DNA from 3 places in the Hymenobacter sp. HDW8 genome. Region 1 is predicted to be linked to each of the others. Evidence: riboswitches for the same ligand, from Rfam matches in the RefSeq annotation. Region 1 holds a riboswitch; each other region holds the start of a gene.
The links. Region 1 has a riboswitch for S-adenosylmethionine ahead of metH (methionine synthase). Riboswitches for the same ligand answer to the same signal wherever they lie in the genome.
Positions count from the first base shown of each region.

Region 2: linked by a shared signal. The riboswitch ahead of G7064_RS19660 (amino acid permease) and the one ahead of metH (methionine synthase) in region 1 are both predicted to bind S-adenosylmethionine.
Region 3: linked by a shared signal. The riboswitch ahead of G7064_RS09370 (O-acetylhomoserine aminocarboxypropyltransferase/cysteine synthase family protein) and the one ahead of metH (methionine synthase) in region 1 are both predicted to bind S-adenosylmethionine.

Region 1 covers NZ_CP049907.1:3,089,283-3,091,546, reverse strand. Annotated here, with positions in the region: gene G7064_RS13115 (M16 family metallopeptidase) at 1-486, shown strand, start outside; SAM riboswitch class I at 602-708, shown strand; gene metH (methionine synthase) at 851-2,264, shown strand, end outside.
Region 2 covers NZ_CP049907.1:4,617,242-4,619,505, forward strand. Annotated here, with positions in the region: gene G7064_RS19655 (EcsC family protein) at 1-221, shown strand, start outside; SAM riboswitch class I at 316-426, shown strand; gene G7064_RS19660 (amino acid permease) at 776-2,236, shown strand.
Region 3 covers NZ_CP049907.1:2,242,636-2,244,899, reverse strand. Annotated here, with positions in the region: gene G7064_RS09370 (O-acetylhomoserine aminocarboxypropyltransferase/cysteine synthase family protein) at 1-941, opposite strand, end outside; SAM riboswitch class I at 1,308-1,422, opposite strand; gene G7064_RS09365 (LysM peptidoglycan-binding domain-containing protein) at 1,611-1,904, opposite strand; gene G7064_RS09360 (hypothetical protein) at 2,134-2,264, shown strand, end outside.

The DNA of each region.
Region 1 (2,264 bases):
GGCTCTTTTGGCTCGCGCATCACTAGTAATATTCGCGAGAACAAAGGCTATACTTATTCTCCTTCCAGCAACGTGAATGCCCGCTACCGTGTGGGTGAGTGGGCCGAGGTAGCCGACGTAACCACCGAGCACACGGGCAATTCGCTCAAGGAAATTGTGTATGAAGTGGAGCGTCTGCAAAAAGAGGCTCCCACAGCCGAAGAGTTGGAAGGCATCAAAAACTACGAGGCGGGCCTGTTTGTGCTGCGCAACTCCACTCCCGCCGGCATCATCAGTCAGCTCAGCTTCCTTGATCTGCACGGTCTTCCCGACAGCTACCTCACTAATCAGGTGAAAGATATTCACGCCGTTACGCCCAAAGACGTGCAGGACGCGGCCAAGAAGTACGTTCGCCCCGATGAAATGACAATTGTCGTTGTGGGGGACAAAAAGGTGATCGACCCGCAGTTGAAGAAGTTTCAGGCCGAGCGGAAGAAGTCTCTTTGAATAGAGCTCCCGCATTGATACAAGAAGGGACTGACCAACAGGTCAGTCCCTTCTTATTTTAGCGCTTAAAATCAGAGTAAACTTTTTTCGTCGTCTTGCTGTATCTTTGCTCAGCTACTTATCCAGAAAGACCGAGGGACTGGGCCCTGTGACGTCTTGGCAACCTGAGTAAAACAAGGTGCCAACTCCCATTTTGCCCCCCAAGGCAGAAGAAGATAAGTGCGGAGCCCTCATTTCGAGGTTCTCTTTCTGGATAGGCGGTAGTTCAAACGCCTTTTTAGTAAGGAGATCTTATGAAAACGACTCGCCCCGCCTCCCCCTCTACGACATTCTTCAACAGCGCATTCTCGTGCTCGATGGTGCCATGGGCACCATGATTCAGCGCCACCCGCTGACGGAGGAAGATTTTCGGGGTACGCGCTTCGCCGATCATCCCAAGCCCCTGCGCGGCAATAACGACCTACTCAGCCTTACCCGCCCTGATATCATCAGCGGCATTCACGCCGAGTATTTTGCTGCCGGGGCCGACATGGTGGAAACCAACACCTTCAGTGGCACGACCATCGCCCAGGCTGATTATGGCCTGGAGCATCTGGCGTACGAGCTGAACTACGAGTCGGCCCGTCTGGCCCGCGAAGTCGCCGATGAGTTTACGGCCCGCGAACCGCATAAGCCGCGCTTCGTGGCCGGCGCCATCGGACCCACCAACCGTACCGCTTCGCTCTCACCCGACGTGAACCGGCCCGGCTTCCGCGCCGTAACCTTTGACGAGCTAGCTACTGCTTACCTAGAACAGGTGCGTGGGCTAGTGGAAGGCGGCTCCGATACGCTGCTAATTGAAACTATCTTCGACACGCTCAATGCCAAAGCGGCGCTGTATGCCGTGCAGAAGTATTTCGACGAAGGAGGCAAAGTGGTACCCGTCATGATTTCGGGCACCATTACCGATGCGTCGGGCCGTACGCTTTCGGGGCAGACGGTAGAGGCATTCTGGAATTCTATTAGTCACTTGCCGCTGCTGAGCGTGGGCTTGAACTGCGCCCTGGGTGCGGATCAGCTGCACGTGTATGTAAAAGAACTGAGCCGCATTGCCGATGTGCACGTTTCGGCCTATCCGAATGCCGGCTTACCCAACGCTTTTGGCGGTTATGATGAGTCGGCGCAGGAATTCGCGGCCGTCGTTGAAAACTATTTGAAAGAAGGCATCGTGACGGTGGCGGGTGGCTGTTGTGGCACCACACCCCAGCATATTGCCGAGCTAGCAAAGCTGGCCGAAAAATATCAGCCGCGCCAACTACCCGAAGTGCCCAAAGCCACTCGATTGGCTGGTTTGGAGCCGTTTGGCATTACCCCCGACAGCTTATTTGTGAACGTGGGTGAGCGGTGCAACGTGACGGGTTCCCGCGCTTTCGCTCGCCTTATCCGCACAGGCGCCTACGAGCAAGCTCTGCAAGTGGCCCGCGACCAAGTAGAAGGCGGCGCCCAGGTGCTCGACGTGAACATGGACGAAGGCATGCTCGACTCGGAGCAGGCCATGACTACCTTCCTCAACCTGATTGCCTCCGAGCCCGACATTTCGCGGGTACCGGTGATGATTGACTCCTCGAAGTGGAGCGTGCTGGAAGCCGGCCTGAAGTGCGTGCAGGGCAAGAGCATCGTCAACTCCATTTCCCTGAAGGAAGGCGAGGAAGTATTCAAGGAGCGCGCCCGCACCGTGCGCCAGTACGGCGCGGCCATGGTGGTCATGGCCTTCGACGAAAATGGTCAGGCCGACTCTT
Region 2 (2,264 bases), 1.5 Mb from region 1:
CCACCGATGTAAATGAGTTCGATTGGCGCACCTTTCAGCAAGAGTACCGCGACTACATCGACTTGGCGAAGTTGGCCCAACTGGTGCCCGTGATTGGAGCAGCGGTGGGAGCGGTGGCCAACTACCGCCTCATCGAGCAGCTCGGCGAAACAGCTGTGAACTGCTACCGCATGCGCCATCTTGAGCCGAAGGGTACTATTTTGCCCCCCAGCGCCGGTTAAGCCACACGGTAAATGAGAAAGAATAGCCCCATTTGCAAGTACGCATGCCGGCAGTCTACCTTTGCGACCCCAATTCTTTCTGATCAAAGGATTGTTTTTATACCGAGGCGTGGAGAGAAAGGCTCAATGAAACGCCGGCAACCCCCAGCACAACTGGAACGGTGCCAACCGAGGTCAGCGCAAGTATCGACTGGCTATATAAAAACAAATTGCCGTGAACATTCAGCTGCAACCTGCTCTATTTTCCTTCGCCACCCTGCCGCTCCACATGCTGAGTTGGGCTGCTTGTTTGGGTATGGGTTGTTGCTGTTGTTGAGCGTTCGAACATTCTCTCATTTTCCTGGCTTTGCCAATCTGCAGCTGTAAATAGCCGCTGGGGGGCATTTCTGCTCTGATTCAGCCTTTGCTTTGGCTGTGGATCAGGTAGTTGCCCAATTTGCCGAAGCGGTAGCAACGGCGTCAGCTTTGTGGTCTGTCTGCTCTATAGGCGGATATTCTTTCTCTTATCTCCATTCTTTTTATCCACCACGAGGCGCGGCTTCGTGCTACATTTTATGCTCAAAAAATCACTGGAATTACTGCGACAAGAGGCGGCCGAAACCGGCACCCACACCCTCAAGCGCAGTCTGAGTGCCTTCAACCTTGTTGCCATTGGGGTAGGGGTTATTATTGGAGCGGGACTCTTTTCCCTTACTGGCATTGCGGCCGCCAATCATACCGGACCAGCCGTTACGCTCTCATTTTTGGTAGCAGCCGTTGGCTGTGCCTTTTCGGCCCTGTGCTACGCGGAGTTTGCGTCCATGGTACCCGTCGCTGGCTCGGCCTATACGTATTCCTACGCTACGCTGGGTGAGTTGTTTGCCTGGATTATTGGCTGGGATTTGGTGCTCGAATATTCCGTGGGCGCCGCCGCCGTTGCCATCAGCTGGTCGCAGTACCTGACGCGGTTTTTAGCCAAATACGACCTGCATATTCCCGCTCAGCTGGTTATGTCGCCCTTCGAGACGTCTACTTTGGCCGATGGCTCGGTGGTGCACGGGTTCGTCAATCTGCCCGCTATTCTGATCGTGCTGGCCATCACAGCCATCGTGATTCGGGGTACGCAGGGCTCGGCCTGGGTTAACGCAACTATTGTGGCCCTGAAGGTATCGGTAGTGCTGGTGTTTATTGCGTTGGGTTGGCAGTACATCGATCCGGCCAACTATCAGCCCTATATCCCGGCCAATACGGGCACGTTTGGCGAGTTTGGCTTGAGCGGCATTCTGCGCGGAGCCGGCGTTATCTTCTTCGTCTTCATCGGTTTTGATATTGTGGCCACAATGGCGCAGGAAGCCAAAAAACCCCAGCGTGATATGCCTATCGGCATCATCGGCTCGCTGGTCGTGTGTACTATTCTGTTCGTGCTGTTTGGGCACGTAATGACGGGCCTGGCCAACTACACGGAGTTCAAAAATAGCGCCGCGCCGGTAGCCATCGCCATCGAGAAAACGCCGTATGCTTGGTTGAGTCAGGCCATTATTATCGCTATTCTGATTGGCTACACCTCCGTCATTCTGGTGGATTTGCTGGGGCAGTCGCGGGTGTTTTTCTCCATGTCGCGCGACGGCCTGTTGCCCAAGATCTTCTCTGAAATTCACCCTCGCTTCCAGACGCCTTACAAATCAAACATCTTGTTGGCCGGCCTAATCAGCGCTTTTGCAGGCTTGGTGCCCATTCAGGTAGTAGGCGAAATGACCAGTATCGGTACGCTGCTGGCCTTCGTGATGGTATGCCTCGGCGTACTTATTATGCGCAAGCAGCAGCCCGATGCGCCCCGCGCTTTCCGTACGCCGTGGGTGCCGCTAGTGCCCATTATGGGCATCCTGACCTGCTTACTAATGATGTTTTCGCTCCCCTGGGATACCTGGTTGCGCCTCATTGTGTGGCTTGCGGCCGGATTAGTGATTTATTACCTCTATGGTAAAAAGCACAGCAAACTGCGACTAGCACAGGAACAAGCCCAAGTGAAGGCTTAACGAATTACACTCCCCAAAAAAGCCCCCC
Region 3 (2,264 bases), 850 kb from region 1:
CATTCGGCCAGCTTTTGCGCATTTTCCACCGTCCGATCTACGCGCAACGACAGGGTTTCAAGGCCTTGTAGTAGCAGGAAAGAGTTGAAAGGACTGATGGCCGGACCAAAATCGCGCAGGCCTTCTACCCGCGCCCGAATGATAAAGGCGATGTTGCCAAATGGGCCGCCTTTGCCGAATACATCATTGAAAACTAGGCCGTGATAGCCTTCCGAGGGCTCCGTAAACTGCGGAAACTTGCCATTACCGAAGTCATACTTACCGCCGTCGATAATCACGCCGCCTATGCTGGTGCCGTGGCCGCCAATCCATTTCGTGGCCGATTCTACCACGATGTGCGCGCCGTGCTCCAGGGGGCGAAACAGGTAGCCGCCTGCGCCAAAAGTGTTATCTACAATAAGCGGCAGATCGTGTTTGTCAGCAATGGCCGCAATACGCTCAAAATCGGGAATACTGAAGCTGGGATTGCCAATCGTTTCGAGATACAGCGCCTTGGTCTTGTCGTCAATCAGGGCCTCGAAGCTTTCAGGCGTGTCGCCATCAGCAAAGCGGGCTTCGATACCTAAGCGCTTGAAAGCGACCTTAAATTGGTTATAAGTGCCACCGTACAGGTGCTGGGTACTTACAAAGTTGTCACCGGTCTGCAAAATGTTGTTCAGAGCCAGAAACTGGGCTGCTTGCCCCGAGCTGGTTGCTAAGGCGGCCACACCACCTTCTAGCGCCGCTACGCGTTGCTCAAACACATCGGTGGTAGGGTTCATAAGGCGCGTATAAATATTGCCGAACTCCTTGAGGGCAAACAAATTGGCACCATGCTCCGCGTTTTTAAACACGTAAGAAGTAGTCTGGTGGATAGGAACGGCGCGCGAACCAGTAGTAGGGTCAGGTTGCTGACCAGCGTGCAATTGCAGGGTTTCGAAGTGCAGGTTTTGTGTGGACATCTTAGTGCTGATTAGAGTTAGATTAAATTAGGAAGAGATGACAGAGCGCAGATAATCAGGCATATGGGCCCGCAGGAAGGCGGAGCGCTGAACGTGATCCACAGCCGAAGCTGGACTAAGACCTGACGGGGTAGGTAGAATACCCACGGCGCGACACGGTCTTTAGGAATGATGGAAAGGGGAGGGGCGCTAAACCGGAAACTGGATTAGCAGCAGCACGCGCAACAACAGCACATTCGCGTAGCCTCACAACTGCCAATGGCAGGAGCCAAAACGCGGAAACCCGCCAGCCAACCAATGCGCAACGATGCGACCGGGGCAGACGGGTGAAGCAAAATGGAAAAAGCAGTGTTTTTCATGGCACTCAGCTTATATCTCCCGCGGGCAACATAGCCGAACGGGCAGGAATTGGCACCTTTCAAAACAATGAAGGTTGCCAGCGGGTCAGGGAGCCTGTTCTCTCGCCGCTTCTGTATAAAATCTGAAAAACTGTCTCGTCGATAACGAGAAGTACCGGACTGGTAACTGCAAATGTACAGTTCGAAATGAGAACGCCAAATGCACAGCAATATTTTTTACTCCGTGCTAACTCGCTGGCTAACAAATAAAAAAGCCCCCAGCAAGTTGCTGGGGGGCTTTTTTATTTGTTAGCTTTAGCTCAGGGTGTGCTTACGCTTGGGGTAAGGTCAACACCTGACCTACTTCGATATGATCGGGGTTTGAACCGATGGTTGACTTGTTAGCGTCATAAATCTGATGCCACTTAGCGGCATCACCGTAGTGCTTCTTCGCAATTTTAGAAAGCGAATCGCCGCTAACTACTGTGTATTGCGTGCCTTGGGCAGCAGTAGGAGCAGCGGGCTGGTTGGCGTTGCCAAAGAAGTCTGTATTAGCCTTCTGGTTGGGATTGGCAGCCGGCTGAGCAGGCTTTTCGTCGCCTTTATTGGTTAAGAAATCGAACATTCCCATAGTCGTGGTTGATTAAGGAGAAAGGAAGGCGCATGTGCTTGATAGCTATGCTGTCACGTCGTCTTACGCCCCTAGTGCAAATAAGTTGCAGCCGTCAAAAAAGCTCCACAGTAGTTAACTCTTTCCGGTGCGACGCGTAAGAAGCGCAACATTGCTTTGCTGGAATATAGTACCAGCTGAAGTTGCTCCTTTCCATTTTTAGTTAACCCTAAGATCACTCCCTATGAAAACCATTGCACTTCCTTTCCGCTACCTAGCTAGCCTCATCATGCTGCTGTCGCTGTTCACGGCTGCTTGTAGCCAGAAAGACAAAGTTGGCGAAACCAATATGCTATATGGCACGGAAAGCAAAGT